DNA from 3 places in the Cobetia sp. 1CM21F genome. Region 3 is predicted to be linked to each of the others. Evidence: predicted binding sites of a transcription regulator. Region 3 holds the regulator's gene; each other region holds the start of a gene.
What was found. Region 3 encodes PhoB, which activates phosphate uptake and scavenging genes when phosphate is short. Its sites were predicted from a motif close to TGTCATANNNNTGTCANA; they were not measured.
Positions count from the first base shown of each region.

Region 1: MSG32_RS06270 (bifunctional 2',3'-cyclic-nucleotide 2'-phosphodiesterase/3'-nucleotidase) is a predicted target of PhoB. The motif match lies at 2,314-2,331, and genes of this name have one in related genera.
Region 2: MSG32_RS08100 (glycosyltransferase family 1 protein) is a predicted target of PhoB. The motif match lies at 4,359-4,376, and genes of this name have one in related genera.

Region 1 is NZ_JALNTQ010000002.1:154,559-161,007, forward strand. It holds gene MSG32_RS06265 (hypothetical protein) at 1-101, shown strand, start outside; gene MSG32_RS06270 (bifunctional 2',3'-cyclic-nucleotide 2'-phosphodiesterase/3'-nucleotidase) at 267-2,177, opposite strand; gene MSG32_RS06275 (MFS transporter) at 2,368-3,636, opposite strand; gene MSG32_RS06280 (helix-turn-helix transcriptional regulator) at 3,793-4,671, shown strand; gene MSG32_RS06285 (amino acid racemase) at 4,681-5,400, opposite strand; gene MSG32_RS06290 (TRAP transporter large permease) at 5,557-6,449, opposite strand, start outside.
Region 2 is NZ_JALNTQ010000002.1:574,899-581,347, forward strand. It holds gene MSG32_RS08080 (DUF1338 family protein) at 1-325, shown strand, start outside; gene nhaD (sodium:proton antiporter NhaD) at 799-2,088, opposite strand; gene MSG32_RS08090 (acyltransferase) at 2,360-3,262, shown strand; gene MSG32_RS08095 (LysM peptidoglycan-binding domain-containing protein) at 3,252-4,205, shown strand; gene MSG32_RS08100 (glycosyltransferase family 1 protein) at 4,442-5,599, shown strand; gene MSG32_RS08105 (phosphatase PAP2 family protein) at 5,571-6,122, shown strand; gene MSG32_RS08110 (alpha-ketoglutarate-dependent dioxygenase AlkB) at 6,208-6,449, shown strand, end outside.
Region 3 is NZ_JALNTQ010000004.1:82,766-89,214, forward strand. It holds gene MSG32_RS13570 (FAD-dependent oxidoreductase) at 1-17, opposite strand, end outside; gene MSG32_RS13575 (chorismate lyase) at 336-914, shown strand; gene ubiA (4-hydroxybenzoate octaprenyltransferase) at 982-1,872, shown strand; gene phoB (phosphate regulon transcriptional regulator PhoB) at 2,096-2,785, shown strand; gene phoR (phosphate regulon sensor histidine kinase PhoR) at 2,793-4,115, shown strand; gene cysZ (sulfate transporter CysZ) at 4,318-5,046, opposite strand; gene phoU (phosphate signaling complex protein PhoU) at 5,243-5,968, opposite strand; gene pstB (phosphate ABC transporter ATP-binding protein PstB) at 6,188-6,449, opposite strand, start outside.

The DNA of each region.
Region 1 (6,449 bases), on a different contig from region 3:
TGGTGCTGTTTCGCCCCGACCTTCACGAACACAGCGTCAGCCGCATCGAGCGCGGCAAACGCGTACTGCTGAGCATCGCCTTGCACGCGCCCTGGCGCTGACCCGCAATGGGACTGCGCTCAAGAACCTGACGCAAAAGCGGATAATGAGACAGATAGCGGGTAGCGCCTGACGACAAAAAAACGCCAGTCAGCAATTGCTGACTGGCGTTCTTTCCCACCTGAATCCAGGCCAGTAACGACGTGCTCGACAATGTGCTGCCTTGGCTATTTCATCCGGTCCAGCCCGACGCGATAACGGGCAAAGCCCATCTCGTCCTGATCCACCAATGTCATCGGGTAGACCGCCTGGGCATCAATGAATTGCTGCGCATCCTCGCCGGGGGCGGTGGTGAAGCGAATGTCCAGCGGGGTATCGGTGTCGATCGCGGCCAGCCGCCAGTTGTGGTCCGCCGCGGGGTCCACCGCGCCCTGCTGCTGCGTCTGTCGCGAGATGTACTGGGCCAGAATACTGCGATTTTCATCCGGTGACGCGAAGGCGACATGTGGCTCACCGGTGCCGGGGAAGTCCTCGCCGTAGGCGCGATAGTTGTTGGTCGCAAGCAGGAAGACATCGTCGTCCTTGACCGGCTCGCCCTCATAAGTGAGGCCCTGGATACGGTGGGCATCGGCGTTGATCAGCGTGCAATTGCCGTCGTAACGCGCCGGCTGCGTGACATTCACCCGATAGTCGACGCCGTCGATCACGTCGAAGTTGTAGCTGCGGAAACCTTCCCAGTTGATCAAGGGCTGGGGCGTGGCGAGCGCCGGATCAATGCGATGGAACTGGCCGGCGCTGCACTCGAGCCATTCCCGCACTTCCTTGCCGGTGACCTTGAGCGCCACCAGCGTATTCGGATAGAGATAGAGATCGGCGGCATTGCGGAAGCTCAGCTCGCCCGCCTCCATCTCGGTGAACTGGGTCGGGTCATTGTGACGGCCACCGACCTTGAACGGCGCAGCCGCCGAGAGAATCGGCAAGTCTTCCAGGTCCGGGTCGCCTTCGACGAAGCGTTTGACGTAATCGGCCTGGGCGCGATTGACGATCTGGATCGTCGGGTCGTCCTGCACCAGCGCCAGATAGCTCTTCATCGCCGCACTGGCGCGGCCGATGCTGCGATTGACGTACTCGCGCGTGGCATCATGCTCATGATCGACCAGCGCCGCCAGTTCGGCATCTTCCGCCACCTGTGCCTCGCCACCCACCTGAATCGGGCGGGCCTCTGTCTGGCCGCTCACTACCCGCCACTGGCCCGAAGCATTGCTCAGTTCGAGATCCATCACGCCCACATGGCTGCCCCAGTGCCCCGGCATCATCGCCGGCACGCCATTCAGGGTGCCCCTGGCGATATCGGCCCCCGGTACCTCGGCGAATTCCTCGCTGGGGAAGACGGCATGGGCATGCCCGAAGGCGATGCCATCGATGCCCTCGACCTGCGAGAGGTAATACACCGAATTCTCAGCCATCACCCGGTAGGGGTCGGTCGAGATGCCGGAGTGCGGGATGGCGATCACCACATCCGCGCCCTCCCGGCGCATCTCGGGCACCCAGCGCCTGGCGCTCTCGGTGATGTCCTCGGCCGTCAGGCGGCCCTGGAGGTGCTTGCGGTCCCAGGTCATCACCTGCGGCGGCGCGAAGCCGATATAGCCGATCTTCAATGTCTGAGCGTTACCCTCACTGTCGGTGAAGGCATGGGCGGTGATCTGGTAGGGCGTGAAGTACGGCTCGCCTGTCGTGGCGTCCAGCAGGTTGGCGTTCACATAGGGGAACTGCGCGCCGGACAGCGCCTGTTCGAGATACTCGAGCCCGTAATTGAATTCATGATTGCCGATATTGCCGACATCGTAATCCAATTGATTCATGACCTTGTAGGCCGGGAAGACATCGCCCTCCTCGAGACCTTCTGCCGCCATGTAATCGCCCATCGGGCTGCCCTGGATGAGGTCGCCATTGTCCAGCAGCACGCTGTTGGCCACCTCGGCACGCGCCTGCTTGATCAGACTCGCCGCGCGGACCAGGCCGATGCGCACGCTGGGACGGTCCTTGTAATAGTCGTAATCCATCACGTTGGCGTGGATGTCGGTGGTCTCGATCACGCGCAGTGACAGCGTCGCGGCATTGGCTGGCTGAGCGATCATGAAGATACCTCCGAGACTGGCCAGGCCAAGGATGGCTGCCCGCAAAGGCGGCTTGCGCCGACGTCCGGGGTGCTGCGCAACACCTGGCGCGTCAGACGCCCGTTGATCTTCGCTAGCCGATGAAGCATTCGCCATCTCTCACTTCCTTGTCATGGGGGGATGTGCCAGTGCCCCTTGGGGCAGCGCTCCATTATTCAGATGCCGACGCCTCAGGCAACTGGCGGTCCCTGCCCGCCATCCAGCCGACACTCGCCATCAGCACACTGAGGACGGCGCAGACCATCAGTGCCAGCTGCCAATTGCCCTGCATATCGTAGAGCGCGCCGATCAGCGGCGGCCCCATGGCCGCGAGCAGATAGCCCAGCGTCTGCGCCATGCTCGACAGTGACGCCGACTGCATGGCATCACGCGCCCGCAGCCCCATGAATGACAAGGCGAGAATGAAGCTGGCCCCGGAGCCCGCGCCCAGCAACAGCACCCACACCAGTGCCCACTCCGGCATCAGCCATAGCCCGATGAATCCCGCCAGCGACATGCAGGGCGTCGCGAAGGCGATCAGGCGTTGATCCTTCAGGCGCGGCATCAGGGGCACCAGAATCAATCCCGGCAATGCGGAGGCGAGCTGGAGTAGACCATGCAACGAGCCCGCCTTCTCGGCAGAGAAGCCATTGTCCGCCAGCATGCTCGGCAGCCAGCTGTTGACGGTATAGAACAGCAGCGAATTGATGCCCATGAACAGCGTCACCTGCCAGGCCAGTGGCGAATGCCACACCGCTGCCTGACGCACCGGAGGCGCGGCACTCTTCTCGACGTCCTTCTCGGCACCCTTCTCGGCCCCCTTCTCAGCTTCCTTCGCCGCAGCCGGCAGGGAGCGACGTGACAACTGCGGCCACCACACCACCATCGTCACCAATGGCAGGACGACCACTATGAGCATCGCGTACTGCCAGCCAGCGCTGCTGCCCTGGGCCAACGGCACCATCAGCGCCGAGGCGATGGCGGCCATGATGCCCATGGTCAGCACATAGCAGGAGGTGAGCAGCGCGACATGCTGCGCAAAGCTGCGTTTGACCAGACTGGGCAGCAGCACATTGCCCACGGCGATGCCCGCCCCGATCAGGCCGATACCCAGATAGAGGGCCAGCATGCTGCCCTGCACCCGCAGCACGATGCCCGCGGCGATCGTCAGCAAGGCGAGGAAGAGACTGCGTTCAAGCCCGAGACCTCTGGCGAGGCGCGGCACCCAGGGCGAGACGACGACGAAGGCCAGCAGCGGCAGGATCATCAACAGGCCAGCCGCCGTGGCATTGAAGCCCAGCGCCGCCTGCAGACGCTCCAGCAGTGGCGCGATACTGGTGAAGGGCGCACGCAGGTTCATGGCGATCAACAGGATACCGGCGATCAATACGGCCGGATGGCTCAGTCGCCGGACAGGAGACGAGTGGCAGAGTTCAGTCATGAGGCGCTCGCAGCGATCGTGAAACGGGGTAATGGCGGGACGACACCCAAGAGATGAGTCCGCGCACAGAGTGAGGCTAGCTTAATCCCCTCGCCCACTGCAGAATTGAGCCATCATGACATCAGATCACTGAAATCAGACAATCTGCGAGCCGCCATGTCAGTGACCACACCCGTTCTACCGTCATCGCCCGGGGTCAGCACCCGCGGCCCCGATCAGGTGCCCTTCTCCAGCAGCGTCTGCGAGCACGACCCGGACATCTACGAGATTCCGGCCAGCGCCCTGCATGTCGAGACCGGCCAGCAGGTGATGGAGGTGCCGATCCACCAGCATCGCAAGGGACAGCTGGTGATCGCCCTGCATGGCGTGGTGACCAGTCGCGTACCGGAAGGTCTGTGGATGGTGCCGCCGCACAGCGGGGTCTGGATTCCCGGCAACCTGCCCCACAGCAATCATCTGACCCGTGGCGGCCGCGTCTGCCACCTGTTCATCGAGCCCGGTGCGCTCGAGATGCCAAGCCACAGCTGCACGCTGTCGATCTCGCCCCTGCTGCGTGAGCTGGTGCTGCGCCTGGCGGAGCTACCCCAGCCATATCCTGAACAGGGGCCGACAGCGCGGCTGGTCGGCGTGCTGCTGGAAGAACTGGCCTGCATGCCAAGCGAACGTCTGCACCTGCCCTTGCCCGAAGACCCGCGGCTGACCCGCATCAGCGATGCCCTGATCAAGACCCCGGACGACCGACGCACCCTGGCCGAGTGGGCGAGCGAACTGGCGATGAGCGAACGCACCCTCGCCCGGCTTATCCAGCGTGACACCGGCCTGAGCTTCAGCCGCTGGCGTCAGCAACTGCACCTGGTGGTGGCGATTCGCCTGCTGGCCGAAGGCATGAGCGTGCAGCGCGTCTCGGAAGACGTCGGCTATCAGTCCGTCAACGCCTTCATCAGCATGTTCAAGAAGCTGCTCGGCACCACGCCCGCCCGCTACCTGCAGGAACGCGAGCAACGCCGCTCGAGCAGTGGCATGGGCGGCGCGTGACGGCGACGCTTACTGAGTGGCCGCCTGTGCCACGCTGACGGCCAGCGCTTCGACGGAATCCACGATCGGCAGCCGGTCATCCAGCAGCTGGCTGATAATGGAGAGCTCCGTGCAGGCCAGCACCAGCACATCGGCTTCCTGCGCCACCAGGTCAGCGGCGGCCTGACGGAAGGCTCCCCCGACGGCGTCATCACTCACCTGGCCTTTCTTGACGCTGCGGATCACCTCCAGCATCGCGTCCTCATCCTGGGGATAGGCCAGCGACAGACCACGCGACTCGATGAAGCCTTCGTAAAGGCCAATCTTGCGCAGCGCCGGGGAACACAGCATGCCGACACGTGCGCCCGGCCACTGCGCCGCCACCCGGTCCAGGGTGCGCTCGACGATATGCCACACCGGAATCGAGACGGCGTCCTGCGCATCCTGCCAGTAGTAGTGGGCCGTGTTGCAGGGCATGACCAGAAAATCACACCCGGACTGCTCCAGTCGCTGGGCCATTTCCGCGATGGCAGGCCCCGGAGAGACATCGCCCCCTTCCAGCAGAGCCTTGATGCGCGACGGCACCTTGGGATTGTTGTCGACCACCATGTGTACATGATCGATGTCGTCCTCGGCCGGTGTGGCCTGGATCACCTGCTGCATGAAGGCCACCGTGGCATCCGGCCCCATGCCGCCCAACACGCCCACGACGATATGTTCTGCGCCCGAGGCGTCATGCGAGCTTCTCATTGGTCGTTCTCCGACAAAACTCTCACTGAAGATCAAGGCTCGAGAGGATGGCGACGTGGCCGGCATCCTCTCGAGAAACTGTTTCATGAGGCACTGTTTGCGAAGGGCTGTGTTGACGAAAACAGTGATGACGAGCCACAGCCCTCCGCTGCGCCGCTAGAAGCCCATCATGTCCGGCAGCCACATCGTCAGCTGCGGCACGAAGGCCAGCAGCAAGGCGATCAGCACCATGGTGCCGACCAGCGGCAGCGCCCGCACCGAGATCTTCTCGATGGACACGTTGGCGATGCTGGAGCTGATGAACATGTTCTCGCCCAGTGGCGGGGTCGAGAAGCCGATCCCGAGACTCACCACCAGCACGATCCCGAAGTGCACCGGGTCGACGCCCAGCTCCACCATCACCGGCAGCAACACCGGCGTGACGATCATGATGGTGGCCAGAATCTCGATGAACATGCCGACGATCAGCAGGAAGGCGATCACCAGCACCCACACCAGCCACAGGCTGTCGGTGATGTTGAGGATGCCCTGGGCGATCATGGCCGGAATGTGGTGCTCCACCAGGATGCGCCCGAAGGCGGTGGCGGTGAACATGATGATCAGCACGCGACCGGTCAGCCAGGTCGTGTTCTGGAAGGCTTCATTCAAGCCCAGCAGCGAGGACTCCTTGTGAATGAAGACACCGACGAACAGCGCATAGAAGATCGAGACGACGGCGGCTTCGGTCGGCGTGAAGAGACCGCTGTAGATGCCGCCGAGGATGACCACCGGTGCCATCAGTGACCAGAAGCCCTCCTTGAGTACCTTGAAGACTCGCGCCTTGTCATACGGCTCGCCCTGGGCCTGATAGCCGTTGCGCTTGGCGGTGATGTAGTTGGCGATCATCAGGGCCGCCCCCAGCATGATGCCCGGAATGACACCCGCCATGAACAGCGCCGAGATCGACTCGTTGGCGGTCACCCCGTAGATGACCAACGGCATGCTGGGCGGAATCACGACGCCCAGTCCGCCAGCGGTGGCGGTGATCGCCGCCGGATAGCTGCGGCCGT
Region 2 (6,449 bases), on a different contig from region 3:
GGGGCCGCGCCTGCACCATGTCGGCTTCAATGCCGAAGAGCTTGGCGAAACGCTGGAAGCGGTCTGCGAGGGCATGCTGGCCTACGGCATGGCACCGCAGACCGAGCGCCATCATGCGGTACTGCCCATCAATCCCAAGCTGCAGTATCACTACTACCCGGCCCACGCCCAGCGCATGGTGTTCGCGGACGGTGACGAGCATATGGTGGTGCTGGGCGGCATCGCCCTGCTGGCGACGGCACCGGTGACGACTCAACAAGAAGGAAAACAGCGTCCCGCAGAACAACTGCTGCCGGAACATACGCTGTGCCAGCTCAGCGCGTGATGGCCTCTTGGCAGCACTGCGCAATGAGATGAGTCGCATTCAGCCCCCTGCGCAAACGTAGGGGGCTCTTGTATTCAGAGGGTGACATGCCCTGTCATGCCATACCCTTCACACCCTCTCTTGCCATCACCCTTCATGGCATCACCCCATGGTGTCATCACTGCACGACTCGCCGCTTCCCCCCGCCGCTTTCCCCCGCCGTGCCTGCGTCTTGTGTCTGAGCCTCTAAACCTAACGTCGCAGACAGGTTATCAACAGAAGCTGTGGAAAAAGCTGTGAAGAATCTCTGTACATCTAGGTATCGCCATCGAGATCAGGCGAGCGCAGACAGATTGATCAAAAAATGATCAGCCGGCCGCAAACAGCTCCAATTCCCCTTCCGACCACACATCTGGCAGTGCATCTGACAGTGGATCAAACGGCCGCTGCGGCAGCGGCTGTGGCCGTAGTGAACACACCCATCAACTTCCACATCAGCCCAGAGACGACAGCGCCAATGTCACTGGCGTGTTCGTGATCTGCCCGCCCAGCCAGTATGCCCCCAGATAGCCCACGCTGTAGGCCAGCAACAACGCGGGGAAGAAGCGCAGATAACTCATGAAGCTCACCTCGCGCACCTTGGAAAGCGCGATCACCCCGGCGGCGGAGCCAATCACCAGCAGCGAGCCACCCACGCCTGCGGCATAGGTCAGCGCCAGCCATTCGGCATCGTTCATGCTGACATCCGCCTTGAGCACTGCGGCGGTCAGCGGCACGTTGTCCACCAGCGCCGAAAGCAGCCCGACCAGATAATTGGCCTGCATCGCCGGCATCAGGGCATAGAGCTGTGCCAGGCCTTCCAGCAGACGAGCTTCCTTGAGCGCCCCGACCATCAGCAGGATGCCGAGGAAGAATAGCAATGTATCGAATTCGATAATACGAATGTAATCAAGTATGCGGCGCTCTTCGCTGTCGCTGCGGCGTTCGGCGACATGCCCGAGCAGGAACATCAACGACATCCCGAACAGGAAGGTCAGCAGCGGCGGCACGCCAAACAGCACGTTGAGCCCGAGGGTCGACAGGATGGTGGCCAGAAACAGCCAGGCGACCAGACGATCAAGACGCCGGGTCTCGCGCGGCTCGCGCACCAGGTTCACCTCGCCTCCCAGCCCGGGCAGCAGTAGCGTCGCCAGCAGCATCACGCTGAGGAAGGACGGCAGCGCCAGCAGCATCAGCTCGCTGATGCGCACCTTGCCCGCCAAGAAGATCATCAGCGTGGTCACGTCCCCGGTGATCAGCGCCACCCCGCCGGAGTTGACGGCGAATACCGCCAGCACCGCAAAGCGCAGCGTCTTCTTCGGCGCCAGGCCCAGCGACAGCACCAGGGTCAGCGATACCAGCGTCGCGGTGATGTTGTCGGCCAGCGATGAAAAGGCGAAGGCAAAGAGCCCCGTCAGATACAGCAGGCCGCGCTCCCCGATGCGTTTCGGCAGCAGGCGGTAGATCAGATTGGCGATCAGCCCCTTGGCATTGAGAAAGGCCACGAAGGTCATCGCCGCCATCAGAAACAGCCACAAGGTGGCGATCTCGAGCAGGTTCTCGTTCAAGGCCTCGGGGACATCATCCACCGCCAGGGCCGCGGGTCCGAAGATGAACAGCAGCAACCAGCTGAAGGTGCCCAGCAACAAGGTCGTCTTGGCCTTGTTGAGATGGATCACATCCTCGATGGCAATCAACACGAAGGCGGCCAGCGCCAGCCCGATCAACAGTCCCTGCAACCACATGCCACTCTCACTCCCTGAGATATCGCCGCGCAGCGGCGGCGATGATTGACGGTGCCCGGCGTGACTTCAGCGTGAACCCTGCCACGACCTTTCCCTTGCACCGACCCGTCACACGACCGGCGATGCATCTCATCACAGCTGCGTGCGCCCCGCCATTCGACCTGAGGGGCGTTCGCTTCGTGCAACGCAGGGTTGCCATCCCCCACGCAAGCGGGGTGGGCATCCACTCTTGGGTGAATTACGATGGCGCCACCTGATGGAGGAGTCATGCATGTCGAGTATCAGAGGTGTCATCAGCCTTGTCTTTCTGATCATCAATACCCTGTGCTGGGCGCTGCCGCTTTACCTGCTGGCCGCACTCAAGCTGATCACGCCATCGCGCCGCCTGCAGTTGCACATGCTGGAGGGGCTCAACCGCCTCGCCATGGGCTGGATCGGCACCAACAACCTGTGGGTTCGCCATGTGCTGCGCCCGCGCTGGGACATCCACGTGCCGCAATCGCTGCGCGATGGGTCTGCCCGACGTCGCTGGTGGCTGGTGATCGCCAATCACCGCAGCTGGACTGACATCTTCGTTCTCCAGTACGCCCTGCACCGTCGTACGCCGATGCCCAAGTTCTTCCTCAAGCAGGAGCTCATCTGGGTGCCGGTGATCGGCCTTGCCTGGTGGGCACTGGAGTTCCCGTTCATGCGCCGTTACAGCCAGCAGAAACTGGCCAGCAATCCGCGGCTCGCCGAGCGTGATCGCGAAGCGACGCGACGCATGTGCGAGCGCTCGCGTCAGGCGCCGATGGCGATCTTCAACTTCGTGGAAGGCACTCGCTTCACGCCCGCCAAGCACAACCAGCAGCAAAGCCCTTTCCAGCACCTGCTCAAACCGCGTGCCGGCGGCAGTGCCCAGGTGATCAACACGCTTGGCGATCGACTTTCCGGTATTCTGGATGCCACCCTCGATTACCGGCATGCCGATGCCAGTTTCTGGCAGTTCCTGTGCGGTCACGGGGGCGACATCACGCTCGTCATCACTCAGCGGCCCTTGGAGCCCTGGATGCTGGACGGCAACTATCATGCGGACGCCGCCTATCGCGAGCGCTTCCAGCAATGGCTCAATCAGGTCTGGAAGGACAAGGATGCCCGACTGTCACGTGCAGGGAATGACATTGATGAACACTGAATACGGCCTGAATGCCGCGGACTTCTCGGCACGAGCGCAGGCCGAACCTGACGTGAACCGTCCACTTCTGCAGCGTGTTGGCGTCGCGCTGCGCTGGCTGGCGCTGATCTGCCTCGGTCTGTGGCTGAGCGGCTGCGCGACCGGCAGCTACTCCGGCTCGCCGGCCGGCCAGTGGGTCACCATCCAGAAGGGCGATACCCTGGGGCAGATCGCGCGCGATGCCGATATTCCCCTGCTGCGCCTCACGCGCTTCAATCCGGGCGTCAAGATTCGTGACCTCAAGGTCGGTCAGCGCATCCTGGTGCCCACCGCGCGTGAGCGAGCGCCCTCCGGCGGCCCGTATCGCTATCAGCTGCGCCCCGGCGATACCTACTCCAAGGTCGGGCGCTATTTCGGTGCCAGCCCGCAGCGCATTCAGGCCGCCAACCCCGGCAAGGACCCCAATGATCTCGATGTCGGCATGCTAATCTCGGTGCCGCTCAACGGTGGCCCGAGCCGCAGCGCCCCGGCCGCGCGCGCCAGCGGTGGCAGCCTGGTCGCCCGCCCGGACCCCGGCCCGCTGCAGAAGCCGGGCCAGTCATGGCGCTGGCCTGCCGCCGGCAGCGTGACGCGTGAATTCGGCACCAACGGCAATGGCCAGCTGGCGCCCATGCAGATTCGTACCGCCGCCAGCGGCATCGCCAGTGCACCGGCGCGGGGCGAAGTGCGCTTCGCCGACTCCATGCGCCAACTGGGCAACGTGGTCATCCTGCACCACTCCGGCAACCTGCAGAGCGTGCTGGCCCAGTGCGGCGAGATTCTGGTCAAGGTGGGTCAGCAGGTCACTCCGGGCACGCCGCTTTGTCGCGTCGCACGCGGCAACAACGGTCAGCATGAATTGCTGTTCGACGTGCGCCACGGCGGCAAGCCGATCGACCCGCGCGAGATTCTCGAGAAGCGCTGAACCAGCGTTGCTTCACGGCGCCAGCCCGATATGGCGCCACCTTCAATCCCCGCCAGATGACGACAGCGCCGGTGCCACGCCGGTGACTGTCGTCCTTGCTTGACGATTCATGAGACAACCCTCATACCTTTGAGCTGTGAGGGGTTGAGGGTGTGTCATCGCTTCGTCACCTGCTTGTTATGCCGCCGTCACTCCCTCTCTCGATAATGACCACAATAGTCATCTAGGGAGACGTCATGGAGCGCATTGCCTTCGTCAGTGAAACCTGGCATCCGGAGATCAATGGCGTGGCTCATACCTTGAGTCATCTGTGCGATCAACTCATCGCACGCGGCTGTGAGCTCCAACTCATTCGTCCCGCCACCCGAGATGGCAGCCTGGAGCCGCGGGTCCAGCAGGAGCTTCAGGTACGCGGCTTCCGCCTGCCCGGATATGACACCGTGCAGGTCGGCGTGCCGGCGCCGCAGCGCCTGATGCGCATGTGGCGCGAGCATCGCCCCTCCGTCGTCTATATCGCCACCGAAGGCCCGCTGGGCATCAGCGCGCTGATGGTCGCCCGCCGTCTGGGCCTGCCGGTGGTCGCGGGCTTTCATACCAATTTCGATCAATACAGCACCCACTACCGGCTCAAGGCGCTACGCCCGCTGGTGCGGCGCGGCCTGCGCCGCTTCCACAACGCCGCCAACATGACGCTGGTACCGACCCGCACCCAGGCAGACAGCCTGATGCAGCAAGGCTTCGAGCATGTGCAGGTGGTGGGACGCGGCCTGGATTGCGAGCGCTTCTCGCCCAGTCATCGCAGCGAAGCATTGCGCAAGTCATGGGGCGTCAGCTCACAGCAACCCGTCGCGCTGCACGTCGGGCGCCTGGCCGCCGAGAAGAACATCGAGCTGCTGATCCGCACCTATGAGGCCATGTTGGCCGTGCAACCGGACCTCGCCCTGGTGCTGGTCGGAGACGGCCCGCTGCGCGAGCGTCTGGAACAGCGCCTGCCCGAGGCGATCTTCGCCGGCTTCCAGACCGGTGAGGCGCTGGCCGCCCATTACGCCAGTGCCGACCTGTTCGTCTTCCCGTCACTGTCGGAGACCTTCGGCAATGTGGTGCTGGAAGCCATGGCCAGCGGACTGGCCGTGATCGCCTTCGATTACGCGGCGGCCGCCGAGGTGATCCGCGACGATCACCAGGGCCTGCTGGCGCCCTGCAGCCAGCCGGAACGCTTCATCGAACAGGCGGTGGAGGCCTGCCAGCGGCCGGCCCGCATCGCCAGACTGGGACGTGCCGCCCGCGTGCGCGTCGAACCATTGGGCTGGAGCCGCATCGCCGAGGGCTTTCTGACCTGCCTGCGTCACGCCGAGGAGAAGCCCGATGCACGATCGCAGCCTTCCCGTCTTTGAGCGACTGGATCTTCTGGAGTGGCGCCTGTGCCGCCAGGTCGCGCGCCTGGCGCTGTTCCGGCCGATACTCACCCTGTTTCGTATCGTCTCGCGCCTGGGCGACTGGCCGGTATGGGCGCTGCTGACGCTGAGCCTGCCGCTGCACCATGCCATGGGCGGCTGGCTGTTTCTGGAATTCGGCCTGGCGGCCGGTGCCGGGGCCCTGCTCTACCGCGCGCTCAAGACGCGGCTGTGTCGGGAACGCCCGTTCATAACCTTCAATACCATCAACTGCACCATGCCGCCGCTGGACCGCTACAGCTTTCCCAGCGGTCACACCCTGCATGCTGCCCTCTTCGCCAGCCTGACCGCTCAGCAGCTGCCGGAGCTTGCCATCCTCGTCACGCCGCTGGCGCTGCTGATCGCGCTTTCCCGGGTGATCCTCGGCCTGCATTACGTCAGTGATGTGCTGGCCGGCGCGCTGCTGGGGCTGGGCCTTGCCGAGGTGGCCATCCTGACCTTCGAGGCGCTGCTGACGACCTGACGCTCGCGAGGCATGCGTCAGCCCGGGGTCGGCGCGAATCGAGAGCCACTTGCCCAACCTGACGCGGCTCTGGCACTCTCGCCGCATGACGACTCCTTCTGCTGGCGATGATCTCTTCGCCGCCCTCTCGACCTCTGATTCGACGTCCGCGGCTGATGGAGCTGCGCGCCAGACGGCGGCGGATGGCTCGGCCCTGGCAGCTCGCCCGCGCGAGCTGCCCGAGGACTGGCTCACCCTCGCGCACGGCTGGTACCGCCATCCTCTGCATCCGCTGTATCTCAAGCCGCGCGCCCTGACGCCACTGCAGGCCGATCAGGCCCTCGCCAC
Region 3 (6,449 bases):
GTGCGAGGGTCGCGCATGGCACCATCTCCTGAGATCGATCCGAGGGAAGCGCTGATGAAAGAGCGCCAGCAGCGTCCGTCATGAACGCCGATGAATGCGCCCAGCATACCAGCCCGCCAGCAGTGCAGGCATGCCTGAGCGGGAGGCCTTGCCGCCCGGCCATGCTAGACTCGCCATTTCGTCATCCTGACAGGGAATTCACCGTGGTCCGATGCCCAGCAGGCGAGCCTCATCACGCAGCGCTCACGCCACAGACCTCCACCTGTGAGGCGCCTCATTCGTCAGCCGAGTCCCTGTGCCAGCCTGCGCCTCGCTGGCCTTTGCCCACGCGCGTCATGCCCGCTGCTTCGGCGGCGGTGCGCCGCCATTGGCAGCCGGCTGCCGCACTGCAGGGTGTCATGCCGGCCGGCTGGTGGGCGTGGCTCTCCTCGACGGACTCGCTGACCCAGCGTCTTGCCAGCGCCATGCAGCAGCAGGATGAACGCGATGGCCAGCCCATTCAGGGCCTGCGCGTGCGCCTGCTGCTGCAGGACACCGGCCCCGCGCGGCTGGATGAGGCGCGCCTGCTGGGCATCGGCCCACGCCGGCATGTCTGGCGGCGCGAAGTGGCACTCTGTCATGGCGATACGCCATGGGTGATCGCACGCTCGCTGGCGGCGCTGGACCTGGCCCACGGTCACCGCCTCTCGACGCTGGGCGAGCGCTCGCTGGGCCATTGGCTGTTTCGCCAGCCCGACCTGACCCGCAGCGCCATCGATGTCAGCCGCGCCCCGCTGGTGCTTTCGAGCCCCAGGCCGCTGGCCCGCACCACCAGCCTGTGGATGCGCCGCTCGATGTTCTCGCATGGTCGCTTCAAGGTGCTGGTGCAGGAGGGCTTCACACCGGCCTTCCAGCACGCGCTGCAGCTGGCCTGAGCCTTGCGGCCGACTGGCCTCGTTTCTCTCTCTTCCCTTGCCCACTACCATCCGCCCAGGAGCCCCGATGACCGCGTCATCCACTTCCGCCGCTTCGCGTCCTTCCAGACTGGCCGACTACCTCGCCCTGACACGGCTGGACCGCCCCATCGGCACCTGGCTGCTGATGTGGCCGACCCTGTGGGCACTGTGGCTGGCGGCAGATGGCATTCCCGAGCGCACGACCCTGCTGATCTTCATCGCCGGGGTCTATCTGATGCGCGCCGCCGGCTGCGTCATCAACGACTACGCCGATCGCCATTGGGACAAGCATGTCGAGCGCACGCGAGACCGGCCGCTGACCTCGGGCCGCATTTCGGAACGCGAGGCGCTGACGCTGTTCGGGGGGCTGGTCGCGGCCGCCTTCGTGCTGGTGTGCTTCACCAACCTGACCACGGTGCTGCTGTCGATCGTCGCCGTGCTGCTGGCGGCCAGCTATCCGTTCATGAAGCGCTTCCATCATCTGCCCCAGGTGGTGCTGGGCGCCGCCTTCGGCTGGGCGATTCCGATGGCCTTCGCCGCGACGCTGGAGGAGGTGCCGACCTACGGCTGGTGGCTGTTCGCGGCCAACCTGATGTGGACGGTGGCCTACGACACCGCCTACGCGATGGTCGATCGCAACGACGACCTCAAGGTGGGCATCAAGTCCACCGCCGTGCTGTTCGGGCGTGCCGACAAGCTGATGATCGGCCTGTTGCAGCTGGGCATGCTGGTGGTGTTGATCGGCATCGGCCTGCAGCTGGCGCTGGGCATCTTCTACTGGCTGGGGCTGGCCGCCGCCGCCGTCACCTTCGTCTGGCAGCAACGTCTGATCCGGGAGCGTGAGCGTGCGCCCTGCTTCCAGGCCTTCCTCAACAATCATTGGACGGGTTTGCTGATCTTCGCCGGTATCGCCCTGGCGACCTGGCCGATGAGCTGACTCCTGCATAAACATTAGTATTATTTAATTTAAAGCGACCCCTGCCCTCTGTTGCTCCCCAGCCCACGGTTCATGCCTGCCTGCCGCGCCTCCAAGGCGGCTGGCAGGCTTGCGTGCAAGCTGCCATGCTGGCAGTTGTCATCTCGTTGTCATATAAGCGGGTTGTAATCGTCATCGACTTGTCATTCTGGCGCGTGCGCCGACTGCTGCATGGGATCTAGCGATGAGCTCCAAGACCGTACTGATTGTCGACGATGAATCCTCGATTCGCGAGATGATCGCCGTTGCCCTCGAAATGGCGGATTACCGCGTGCTGGAGGCAGACAATGCCCGGGACGCCCACGCCATCGTCGTCGATGAAAAGCCCGATCTGCTGTTGCTGGACTGGATGATGCCGGGCACCAGTGGCCTGGAGCTCGCGCGGCGTCTCAAGCGTGACGAGACCACCTCGGAGCTGCCGATCATCCTGTTGACCGCCAAGGGCGAGGAAGACAACAAGATTCAAGGCCTGGAAGCCGGTGCCGACGACTACATCACCAAGCCCTTCTCGCCGCGCGAGCTGGTCGCCCGTCTCAAGGCCGTGCTGCGTCGCACCACTCCCAAGGGAGTCGAGGAGGCGGTGGAAGTCGAAGGCCTGATGCTCGACCCGGCCAGCCACCGCGTCACCGCCCACGGCAACTCACTGGATGTCGGCCCGACCGAATATCGCCTGCTGCAGTTCTTCATGACGCATCAGGAGCGTGCCTACACGCGCAGCCAGCTGCTCGATCAGGTATGGGGCGGCAACGTCTATGTCGAGGAGCGCACCGTGGACGTGCACATCCGTCGCCTGCGCAAGGCGCTGGGCACAGGCCATCAGCATCTGATCCAGACCGTCCGCGGCACCGGTTACCGCTTCAGCGCTCAGGCCTGAGGGATTCATGCGCTATTGGACCAACGAGCTATGGCGCCTCGGCTACCTTGCCGGTGGCTTCGGCCTGATCGGTGGCCTGCTGGGCCATCTGGGCTGGGGCCTGGCGCTGGGTCTTTCGCTGTATCTGTTCGTCCATCTCAAGCACTTGAAGAGCCTCTACACCTGGCTGATCACCAATCCCCATGAAGAGCCGCCGCCCGGCGATGGCGTCTGGGGAGACCTGCTCGATCGTCTCTACCGCTACCAGAAGGGCCAGCGTCAGGCTCAGGAGCGACTGCGCAGCATCCTCAACCGTATCCAGGAATCCTCCGAGGCCATGCGCGACGGCCTGGTGATGCTGGACAACCACGGTGACATGGAATGGTGGAACAGCGCTGCCGAGCAGCTGGTCGGTCTCAAGGCCAGCCACGACCGCGGTCAGCACATCACCAACTATCTGCGTGACCCCGTCTTCATCGACTACTTCAATCGGCTGGCCTACCGCGAGCCGCTGACGCTCCAGTCGCCGCTGTCTGACAACCTGACGCTGCAGATCTCCATCACCCTGTTCGGTGACAACGAGCGCCTGGTCATGCTGCGTGACGTCACCCGCCTCTATCGCCTGGAAGAGATGCGCCGCGACTTCGTGGCCAATGTCTCCCATGAGCTGCGCACGCCGCTGACGGTACTGGCCGGCTATCTCGAGACCTACTCCGATTACGCCGATGACCTGCCACCGCGCTGGCAGCGTGGACTGGGCCAGATGCAGAGCCAGACCGACCGCATGCAGCATCTGGTCGAGGACCTGCTGACCCTGTCACGCCTGGAAACCGACGAACTGTCCGACAACGGTCGCTGCATCGACATGAGCGCCCTGCTCGGCCATATCCGCGACGACGCCGAAGGCCTGTCCCAGGGGCGCCACACCTTCTCCATCGAGGCCGATGCCAGCCTGTCTCTGCGCGGTGAGGAGCAGGAACTGCGCAGCGCGATCTCGAATCTGGTCTTCAATGCGGTGCGCTACACCCCCGAAGACTGTCATATCACCCTGCGCTGGAAGGCGGATGACCAGGGCCTGCTGGTCGAGGTGGAAGATGATGGGGACGGGATCGACCCGGTCCACCTGCCGCGCCTGACCGAACGCTTCTATCGCATCGACAAGGGCCGCAGCACCGCCACGGGAGGCACCGGCCTCGGGCTTGCCATCGTCAAGCATGTGCTGATTCGCCATCAGGGCCATCTGGAGATCGACAGCCACCCCGGCGAGGGTGCGCGCTTCCGCTGTCACTTCCCCGACGAGCGCGCCTGTCAGGCGAGCGCTCCCCAGGCCAGCAGTGCGCTAGCCCAGTGATGGGCTGATTCCGTGATGATCTGACCCGAACGCCAGCCCAACGCAGAACGCCCCGCAGCCACCTCGAAAGGAGGCGACTGCGGGGCGTTTCGTTTGGTCAATCAGACGACGCTGCGGCTATTTCAGCGACGAGCCAACTTAGCGACGAGCCAGTTCAGCGACGAATCAGTTCAGCGACAAGCCAGCTCTGCGACAGGCTGTCTCAACGACGCGGCGCCGGCAACTGACGGTAGTGGCTCTGCCACATCAGTACCGCCCCGGCGACGGCGCCCGGGATGAACAGCAGATTGGCCAGCGGCACCAGCGTCATGACGAACACCGCGGCGCCGAAGGTCAGTGAGGGCCACCAGCGCGCCTTGAGGCGCTGCTTCATGTCACCGAAGCTGACCTGATGGTTGTCCATCGGGTAGTCGAGGTACTGGATCGACATGCTCCAGGCCGAGAACAGCCCCCACAACAGCGGTGAGAGCAGGTTCAGGCCCGGGATGAAGCCGATGATGAACAGCGCGATCATGCGTGGGATGAAGTAGCCCAGCTTGGCCATTTCACGCCCCAGCGAGTCGACGCCGATCTTCATCAGGCCGCGATCATCATCGATCAGGGTGCCATCCAGACGATGCTCGACCTTCTCGGCCAGAATGCCGTAGAAGGGCGCGGCGATCAGGTTGGTCACCAGGCTGAAGGTGAAGAACACCACCAGCAACAGACTCACCACCAGCACCGGCCAGATCAACCAGCTGAGCCAGTCCAGCCACGCCGGTACCTTGAGCATCCAGTAATCGATCCAGCCACCGAACTGGTTGAACAATACCCACAGCGTGATGCTGTAGAGCACCAGGTTGATCGCCAGCGGTACGAATACGAAGCGGCGCAGCCCGGGGGTATAGACCATGCGGGTCCCGCGGACCAGCGCCGATACGGCATCAATCATGCGACGTCCTCGTCATCTCAAAAGAACCGGTCAGCCAGCGGGCTGACCGGAGCCACACCCTAGCACTCCCGCCTGCGCGGCGCAGCTGTCGGCCGCCTGACATCGCTCGCGCTCCCACGACGCAATCGCCCCGCGACCTGCCGGTAAGCAGGAGCGGGGCGAAAGACGCTACACAGGGGCAGGGAAGCGCGTCAGCTCACTTCTTGTCCAGGTCCTGCGGCTTCAGGTCATGGGTATCGGTGTGACGCACGTCCACGCCCTTGACCAGGAAGATGACGTACTCGGCCAGGTTGTCGGCGTGGTCACCGATGCGCTCCAGCGCACGTAGAATCCACATCACGTTGAGCACCGGCGTGATCTGGCGCGCGTCTTCCATCATGAAGGTCATCAGCGAGCGCATCGCGCTCTGATATTCCAGATCCACCGAGGCGTCTTCACGCAGTACCTTGAGGGCAAGGTCGGTATCGAAGCGCGCGAAGGCCGTCAGGGAGTCACGCACCATGCTGCGCACGTGCTGGCTGAGATGACGCACCTCGACCATGCCGCGCGGGCTCTGGCCGTTCTCGACCAGCGAGATGGCGTTGCGTGCGATCTTGCTCGATTCATCACCGATACGCTCGAGATCGGAGGTGGCGCGGATGACGGCCAGCACCAGGCGCAGGTCGGAGGCCGCCGGCTGACGGCGGGCCAGCACTCGGGTGCACTCGTCATCGATCTTGAGCTGCATGTCGTTGACAGCCTTGTCGTTGTCGCGCACCCGCGTGGCGGTTTCACTGTCGCCTTCCAGCAATGCCGTGACGGCATCCTGCAGCTGCTTCTCTACCAGTCCGCCCATGGCCAGCAGGTGTGTCTTCAGTGCATCCAGCTCGTGATTGAACTGCTCTGAGATATGCTTGCCGTGCGAATCGCTGGTGATATCCATTTCCCTCTCCCGGAAAGTCGCCCACCGAGTCAGGGGGCGTGACATGAATGACGTGACAAGTATGGCCCACTACTGACTGACACAGCGGGCTCCCCCTCAGCATGCCGACACTTGATTGCAGTTATGTTTCACCCATGGCGCAAAGGCGGTATCTGGCCGCCATCGTCAGCAATATCAGGGCGAAAAGGCTATCTGGCTGCACGTTCGCGCATGAGCGCGCTAACCGAAACGCCCCGTGATGTAGTCTTCCGTCTGGCGGCGCCGCGGGTTGGTGAACAGCTGATCGGTCGGGGAGAATTCCACCAGGCGGCCCTCATGCAGGAAGGCGGTATCGTCCGACACCCGCGCGGCCTGCTGCATGTTATGCGTGACGATGATCAGCGTCAGGCGCGAGCGCAGCGAACGGATCAGCTCCTCGATCTTGAGCGTCGAGATGGGGTCCAGCGCCGAGGCCGGTTCATCCAGCAGCAGCACCTCCGGC